2 regions of the Enterococcus faecium genome follow, and region 1 is predicted to be linked to the other one. Evidence: predicted binding sites of a transcription regulator. Region 1 holds the regulator's gene; the other holds the start of a gene.

Region 1 (4,470 bases):
ATGAGTTGGTGCTTGAACGCGATTTTAAGAAGGTCGAAAACAGGCACGACTTTTCGACGTAAGGAGAAAGAATTTCAATGATAGAAACAATAAATCCCGCAGAAAACAAGGTTTCTGCGTACATTCATATCCCATTTTGCGAGCATATCTGCTATTACTGTGACTTTAATAAAGTTTTTTTAGAAGGGCAGCCAGTAGATGAGTATGTGGAAATGCTGCTGAATGAAATGAGATTAATGCTGGAAAGTCATCCTACAGCGAATTTGGAAACACTTTATGTAGGAGGCGGAACACCAACTTCTTTATCTGCTAAACAACTTGATCGACTATTATCAGGTGCTAGAGAGATCCTGCCTTTTCAAAATGGTAATGAGTTTACTGTAGAAGCGAATCCTGGTGATTTGACCCGTGAAAAACTTCAAGTGATGAAAAACTATGGCGTCAATCGTTTATCCATGGGAGTGCAGACATTTGACAATCGCTTATTGAAAAAAATTGGACGTAAACATACTGCAGAAGATGTGTATCAAACAATGCAATTTTTAGAAGCAGAAAATTTTACCAATGTAAGCATCGATTTGATTTATGCATTACCGGGACAAACACTAGAAGGATATCGGGATACTTTGGAAAAAGCTTTGGCTTTGGATCTGCCTCACTATTCTTTGTACTCATTGATCCTCGAAAACAAAACAATGTTCATGAACTGGGTACGACAAGGAAGACTCGAACTGCCTGATCAGGAAACGGAAACCAGAATGTTTGAAGAGACGATTGAAGCAATGGAAAAGCATGGACGTCACCAATATGAAATAAGTAACTTTGGGCTCTCCGGACATGAATCTCAACATAACCTCATGTACTGGAACAATGACCACTATTTTGGGTTTGGAGCTGGTGCTAGCGGTTATCTTGGAGATATTCGTTACCGCAACAAAGGACCGATCCAACACTATTTACGCCCATTACGAGCAAATGAACGCCCGGTATTGGAAGAAGAAAAATTGACACGAAAAAATCAAATAGAAGAAGAAATGTTCTTAGGACTAAGAAAAAAAACAGGGATTACTAAAAAACATTTCTATGATCGCTATCAAAAAACAATTGAATCGGTGTACGGTGATGTGCTAAGGGAATTAGAGCAAGAAGGGTTACTTGTTAATGAAGAAGACCGTGTTTATTTGACACCAAGAGGGACTTTTTTGGGGAACAATGTGTTTGAGCGCTTTTTATTTGAAAAATAGTTTGAAGAATATTTGTTTTTTATCGAAACTTGAAAAGAAAAAGTTTAGAAAGTTTGACAATGAGGTATTGAAGTATTGATATAACTGGATTTACATCAATTATTTAGAATTAGCACTCTTGTGTTTAGAGTGCTAAAAAATGGAGTCTTTCTCTTGACAGGAGAAGGGCTTCTTGCTATATTTATAAGTGAATTAGCACTTAGAATATATGAGTGCTAATGAGAGGTGAGGAAGATGTTAACAAAGCGACAAAACGACATTTTACGTCTGATCATCCAACACTATACGAGTAGTGGCGTGCCCGTTGGTTCCAAAACATTAATGTCTGAGGGAGTCAAGGCCAGCTCAGCAACGATTCGCAATGATATGAAAGCATTAGAAGATGAAGGATTGCTGTTGAAGACTCACTCTTCTTCTGGGCGGATTCCATCTGCTTTAGGCTATCGTTATTACGTGGATCATTTGTTAAAACCTGCTCGCGTAGCAGAAGATGATTTGCTGCTGATTCGTCAGTCTCTAGGCAGAGAATTTCATGAAATCAATGAGATTATTAAGCAATCTGCTGAGATATTATCTGAGCTGACAAGCTATACGACTTTTTCATTGGGACCTGAAATAAAAGACCGCCGACTGACTGGCTTTCGTATCGTACCCTTGAATAATCGACAGATTATTGCTATCGTCGTAACAGATATGGGGAATGTAGAAAGCCAAGTGTTCACTCTTCCCGAATATATGGGAAGTCAGGAACTAGAAAAAATGGTACAGATTGTAAACGACCGTCTAGTCGGAGATCCTCTGATGACGGTGTACCATAAACTTCGTACGGAGATTCCGATGATTCTTCATAAATATTTCCAGACGACAGAAGGGATGTCTCAGTTATTTGACACCGTTCTTGGTCATGTTTTTGAAGAAAAGGTTTATGTCAGTGGACAAATGAATCTCTTGGATTATGAGCCCCGTCAAGATCTTGATCAGTTCAAATCGATGTTTTCTTTTATGAAAGACTCAGACGGACTTACACAAATGATCACTCCGATGGATAGCAATATTCATATCAAGATTGGTGCTGAATTAGGCAATGATTTATTGCAGAATATGAGTATGATTCAAGCAAGTTACGAGATAGATGGTCATGGAAGAGGTACAATAGCCTTGTTAGGGCCTACTAGTATGCCTTATTCTCGGATGTTCGGTCTAGTCGATGTTTATCGAAGAGAACTAGCAGCTAAACTTGCTGATTATTACCGCTCGCTTGACTTGTCAAACTCGTAATGTGAATAACGAAGCTATTTGCAGCTGATCGTTCTCTCTTTCTTAGTAAGAGCAATCAAACAGCTGACTGAATAATGAAAGGAAGACTGTATCGTGAAAGAAAATCAAGAAGAACTAGATAAAGAAATGACAGATGCTCAGCCAGAACCGGAAATCGATGTCGAAGCTGCAGAAGATTCGGGTATTTCAGAAGCTGAAGCGGAAGAATTCGAAACAGCGAAATTAAAAGCTGAGTTAGAAGAAATGGAAGATAGATACTTGCGGGCTCGTGCTGAAATCGCAAATATGGCAAATCGAGGAAAAAATGAGCGTGAGCAATTACAAAAATACCGTTCACAAGATTTAGCCAAAAAATTACTTCCATCAATTGACAACCTGGAACGTGCATTAGCCACAGAAGTGTCAGATGATCAAGGGGCAGGTTTGAAAAAAGGCGTGGAAATGGTCTTGGAAAGTTTGCGTAACGCACTGGAAGAAGAAGGAATTGAAAAAATCCCTGCTAAAGGAGAAGCCTTTGATCCTAATCTTCATCAAGCAGTACAAACTGTTCCAGCGACTGAAGATACACCAGCCGATACGATTGTAGAAGTACTACAAGAAGGCTACAAATTACATGATCGCGTGTTAAGACCAACTATGGTCATTGTTGCACAATAATTGTGCGGATATAAAACTTACACTTTCAATTAAAGAAGGAGACGTTAATTATGAGTAAAATTATCGGTATTGACTTAGGTACGACTAACTCTGCAGTAGCAGTATTGGAAGGAAACGAAGCAAAAATCATCGCTAACCCAGAAGGAAACCGTACAACACCTTCTGTTGTATCATTCAAAAATGGAGAAATCCAAGTAGGGGAAGTTGCAAAACGTCAAGCTGTGACAAACCCAAATACGATTTCATCAATCAAACGCCATATCGGTGAAGCAGGTTACAAAGTAGATGTAGAAGGTAAATCATATACACCACAAGAAATCTCAGCAATGATCCTTCAATATATCAAAGGATTCGCAGAAGACTATTTAGGTGAAAAAGTCGAAAAAGCAGTTATCACTGTGCCAGCTTACTTTAATGATGCACAACGTCAAGCAACAAAAGATGCTGGTAAGATCGCTGGTCTAGAAGTAGAACGTATCGTCAATGAACCAACTGCAGCTGCTCTTGCCTATGGTTTAGATAAAACAGATCGCGACGAAAAAATCTTAGTATTCGACCTTGGTGGCGGTACTTTTGACGTATCTATCCTTGAACTAGGAGACGGTGTCTTTGATGTATTGTCAACAGCTGGCGACAACCATCTAGGTGGGGACGACTTTGATAACAAAATCATCGACTACATGGTAGCAGAATTCAAAAAAGAAAACAGCATTGACTTGTCTCAAGACAAAATGGCTTTACAACGCTTGAAAGACGCTGCTGAAAAAGCGAAAAAAGATTTATCTGGCGTATCAAGCACACAAATCAGCTTGCCATTTATCACAGCAGGAGAATCTGGACCATTGCATTTGGAAATGACATTGACACGTGCAAAATTTGATGAATTAACAGCTGACTTAGTAGAACGTACAAAAGTACCAGTACGTCAAGCGTTAAAAGATGCAGGTCTGTCACAATCAGAAATCGACGAAGTTATTTTAGTCGGTGGATCTACTCGTATCCCTGCAGTTGTAGAAGCAGTACGTAAAGAAACAGGAAAAGAACCAAACAAATCAGTTAACCCTGATGAAGTAGTTGCTATGGGTGCTGCTATCCAAGGTGGCGTGATCACTGGTGATGTGAAAGATGTTGTTTTACTTGACGTTACACCATTGTCATTAGGTATCGAAACAATGGGTGGAGTGTTCACTAAATTGATTGACCGCAATACAACGATTCCAACAAGTAAATCACAAGTATTCTCAACTGCGGCAGATAATCAACCAGCAGTAGACATCCATGTATTACAAGG
Region 2 (4,470 bases), 1.1 Mb from region 1:
ATCTCAATCAAATGGGACAAAGAAGTTTGATGCATTTCTTCTTTTCCTTTGGGAGCGTTGAAAGCATCAACGACAACATCAAAAGATGCAAGATCAGTAGTTGTCAACTCAAATAAATCCTTTTGTATAAACGGAACATCTGATGGCAATTTTTCTGGATGACGCACGATTGCCGTCACGTCTAAATCTCTGGACAATGCTTCGTCTAAAATAAATGAACCTGCATGGCCAGTAGCTCCAATGAGTGCAATTTTCATAAAAAACCTCCTTTTTTATTCCTGTCCATTGTAAGCAGTTGCTGAATATTCGTCAAAGAATCCGATTTTTGAAAAGCTCAGTGCGCATTCCTTTCATGGTTCGTGATCATTGGGTATAGTTAAATTAAGAAAACTGATTGATAAAAATAGAAGTTGAAGGAGATAAGAAATGAAAGAGTGGTTAGATCGTGCCTTTTTACCAATGATAACATCTGTTGTGAATCTTAGACCCTTAACTGCTTTGCGTAATGGAATGACTTACACGATCCCAATAATTATTGTTGGCTCGCTGTTTTTCTTATTTGCTCATTTTCCTGTGGATTACATCGCTCAGTGGATAGACAAAACAGGATTTTCTATGTATTTTACACAAGTATACCAGGCTACATTTGATGTGATAGCCTTTTGGATCGTTTTTGCCATTGCATACGCTTATGCAAAAGAAGAAGACATCGATCGCTTACCAGTCGGCATAACAGCCTTGTCTGCTTATCTACTGCTTATTCAGCCACTAAATACTCAGATAGATACTGTCTGGACAGGTGCTGAAGGGATACTAGGAGCAGTTACAACTGGGCTCATCATCGGATGGGGCTATGCACGTTTAGTAAGACTTGCGAAAGGGTGGAAGCAAAGAGAGAAGATACCTGAAAATGTTTGGCAGTCTTTTACTTCATTGATTCCAATCATTGTTATAGTCACTTTTACGCTTATCGGTTCAGCGGTTTTTCAACATTTGTTCAGAATGACTGTTGTTCAAGGAGTATGGACATATGTCCAGCTTCCCATTCAATCGTTCATAGACACGTTGTTTGGTGTGCTTTTATTAGGTTTTTTTGTTCCGTTTTTATGGTTATTTGGTCTTCATGGATCTGCGATGGTCAATGGGTTGGTTAGTCCCGTCTTGCAAGCGAATTCATTAGCAAATGCAGAAATCTTAGCCTCAGGACAAGAGTTGACGGTGGCAAATGGCGGACATATCGTTACTCAGCAATTTCTCGATCAGTTCATGACGGTTACGGGTGCTGGATTGACGTTAGGGGCTGTATTTTTTATGACGGTTTTTGCGAAATCGAAGAAATACAGAGAATTAGGAAATCTTGCTCTTTTACCAGCCTTTTTCAACATCAATGAATCAATTATTTTTTCCACACCGATCGTGATGAACCCGATGATGGCTGTTCCTTTTATTTTCGCACCGGTCGTTTCAGGATTGATTACCTATTCCGCTTTATATTTTGGATTCGTTCCTTTATTTACAGCAGTCCAAGTCCCTTGGACAACACCGCCGATCCTCTCGGGTTTCTTAGTAGGCGGAGTGCCTGCAGCGATTTTACAAGGTATCGTGTTGTCAATTAGTTTTTTCATTTATTTCCCATTTTTGAAAAAAATAGATTCTGCAAACTGCAAAAAGGAAAGACAGACAAAAAATGATGGAGCAGCAGAAAAGATGAACGACTAAAAAACAAAAATACTCCTGTCGCTTTAGATTGGGAAAATCACCAATCTAGGATGACAGGAGTATTTATAGTCATGTTTATACTAGCCCTTTTTGGACAGCTAATTGAACAAGAACAACTAATGTGTTCATTCCTACGTGTGTGATCATCGATGTCCAGATCCGACCAGTTGCTTTGTACTCTAGGCTGAAGAAGAAACCTAGGAAAAAGTAGATTAGCAGATGACCATCATTATGAGCAAACGCAAACAGCAAAGAGCTGATCACTGCTCCGACCCAAAAATTTGAATATCGACTGATGATCCCCAGTATACTGCGGCGGAATACGAACTCTTCCATGATGGGTCCAGCAACAGTTGTCGCCAAAATAAAAGCGGGTGCTTCCATGATCATCTGGATGATATTTTGTGTATTCTCGGAAGGGGTTGCTTTGCCAAACAATACAGATTCTAACATGACAGCGATGCTTTGCAGAATCAATGCGACAAAGATTCCAACCAATCCATAAATAACAATCTTTGGAGCAGAAGCTTTTTTTACCGCTGATTCGATCGCTAAGGGTTCACGTTGCTTAAAATAAAAAATAGCTAGGACAACGGCGCCTAGTATATACATGACTGCAGTTGCTGTGATCAATTCAGACGTAGATTTTACAAGTCCTATCGAAGCTAGGATCAAGGGTGAGATAAAAATTAGACCATAGCAAAAAATGCTGAGGAAGCTATATTTTTTTAAAGACATGTAATTCCTCCTTTTAAGGGATAACAAGCATGCAAGGCAAGCTTATATCGATTGATTTCAATTATATCATAATTTCAATAAGCAGCTGTCAGAATAAAATTTCTTTTCTTTGATTTAAAAGCTTGCAAAAAAGAGGGAGAATGAGTATTATTAAAAATGTAGGTTAGCACTCGAAGGTTAAGAGTGCTAACAGATTAAAAAAAGAGTTATCGGAGGGATTTATCGTGTTAAAACCATTAGGTGATCGCGTCATTATCGAAGTCGCAAAAGAAGAAGAAAAAACTGTCGGAGGAATCGTTTTAGCTTCTGCTGCTAAAGAGAAACCCCAAACTGGGACAGTTGTTGCAGTCGGTGAAGGCCGTTTGTTAGAAAACGGTGAAAAAGTTCCTGCCGCTGTAAAAGCAGGCGACCAAGTTATGTTCGAAAAATACGCCGGTACAGAAGTAAAATACGAAGGAAAAGAATATCTGATCGTCGCAGGAAAAGATATCATGGCGATTGTTGAGTAAATTTGGAAGATAAAAAAATAATCAAAAATAATCAATGAGGTGAATCAATCATGGCAAAAGAATTGAAATTTGCAGAAGACGCACGCGCAGCTATGTTACGCGGGGTAGATAAATTAGCAGATACAGTGAAAGTAACATTAGGACCTAAAGGCCGAAATGTCGTACTAGAAAAATCTTACGGCTCTCCATTGATCACAAATGATGGTGTGACGATCGCAAAAGAAATCGAATTAGAAGATCATTTTGAAAACATGGGTGCAAAACTTGTATCAGAAGTAGCATCAAAAACAAATGATATTGCAGGAGACGGTACAACGACAGCAACTGTTCTGACACAAGCAATCGTTCGCGAAGGTTTAAAAAACGTAACTGCAGGTGCTAATCCTCTAGGCATTCGTCGCGGGATCGAATTGGCAACAAAAGCAGCAGTCGAAGAATTGCATAATATCTCAACTGTTGTTGATTCAAAAGAAGCCATTGCACAAGTAGCAGCTGTTTCTTCGGGTTCTGATAAAGTTGGACATTTGATTGCTGATGCAATGGAAAAAGTTGGAAACGACGGTGTCATCACAATCGAAGAATCAAAAGGGATCGAAACAGAACTAGATGTTGTAGAAGGTATGCAGTTTGATCGTGGTTACTTATCACAATATATGGTAACAGATAACGACAAAATGGAAGCTGTTCTAGAAAACCCATATATCTTGATCACAGACAAAAAAATCTCTAACATCCAAGATATTCTGCCATTGTTAGAACAAATCTTGCAACAATCACGTCCATTGTTGATTATTGCTGACGATGTAGATGGTGAAGCATTGCCAACTCTTGTATTGAACAAAATCCGTGGAACATTCAACGTAGTAGCTGTAAAAGCTCCTGGTTTCGGCGATCGTCGTAAAGCAATGCTTGAAGATATCGCTATTTTGACAGGTGGTACAGTAATTACTGACGATCTAGGTTTAGAATTGAAAGATGCAACAATCGAAAACTTAGGAAATGCTTCTAAAGTTGTTGTAGATAAAGACAATACAACGATCGTAGAAGGTTCTGGAGAAAAAGAAGCAATCGAAGCTCGTGTGCAATTGATCAAAAACCAAATTGCTGAAACAACTTCTGATTTTGACCGCGAAAAATTACAAGAACGCTTAGCTAAATTAGCAGGTGGTGTAGCTGTTGTTAAAGTTGGTGCAGCTACTGAAACAGAATTGAAAGAATTAAAATTACGCATTGAAGATGCATTGAATGCTACACGTGCCGCAGTAGAAGAAGGAATGGTCTCAGGTGGTGGTACAGCTCTAGTGAACGTTATCAGCAAAGTTTCTGCTGTAGAAGCAGAAGGAGACGTGGCAACAGGTATCAAGATCGTTGTTCGTGCTTTAGAAGAACCAATTCGTCAAATCGCTGAAAACGCTGGTTATGAAGGATCAGTGATTGTTGATAAATTGAAGAACGTGGAACTAGGCACTGGTTTCAATGCTGCTACTGGAGAATGGGTAAACAT

The links. The regulator HrcA, encoded in region 1, represses chaperone genes, less so after heat shock. The targets are predictions, from matches to a motif close to TTAGCACTCNNNNNNNNNGAGTGCTAA.
Region 2: a site for HrcA is predicted at 2,621-2,647, ahead of groES (co-chaperone GroES). Genes of this name have one in related genera too.

Annotation. Positions count from the first base shown of each region.
Region 1 covers NZ_CP118955.1:1,015,914-1,020,383, forward strand. The annotation lists gene PYW34_RS04850 (adenosine deaminase) at 1-62, shown strand, start outside; gene hemW (radical SAM family heme chaperone HemW) at 78-1,244, shown strand; gene hrcA (heat-inducible transcriptional repressor HrcA) at 1,479-2,522, shown strand; gene grpE (nucleotide exchange factor GrpE) at 2,616-3,179, shown strand; gene dnaK (molecular chaperone DnaK) at 3,230-4,470, shown strand, end outside.
Region 2 covers NZ_CP118955.1:2,121,618-2,126,087, reverse strand. The annotation lists gene PYW34_RS10360 (NAD(P)-dependent oxidoreductase) at 1-257, opposite strand, end outside; gene PYW34_RS10355 (PTS sugar transporter subunit IIC) at 427-1,719, shown strand; gene PYW34_RS10350 (CPBP family intramembrane glutamic endopeptidase) at 1,795-2,457, opposite strand; gene groES (co-chaperone GroES) at 2,682-2,966, shown strand; gene groL (chaperonin GroEL) at 3,017-4,470, shown strand, end outside.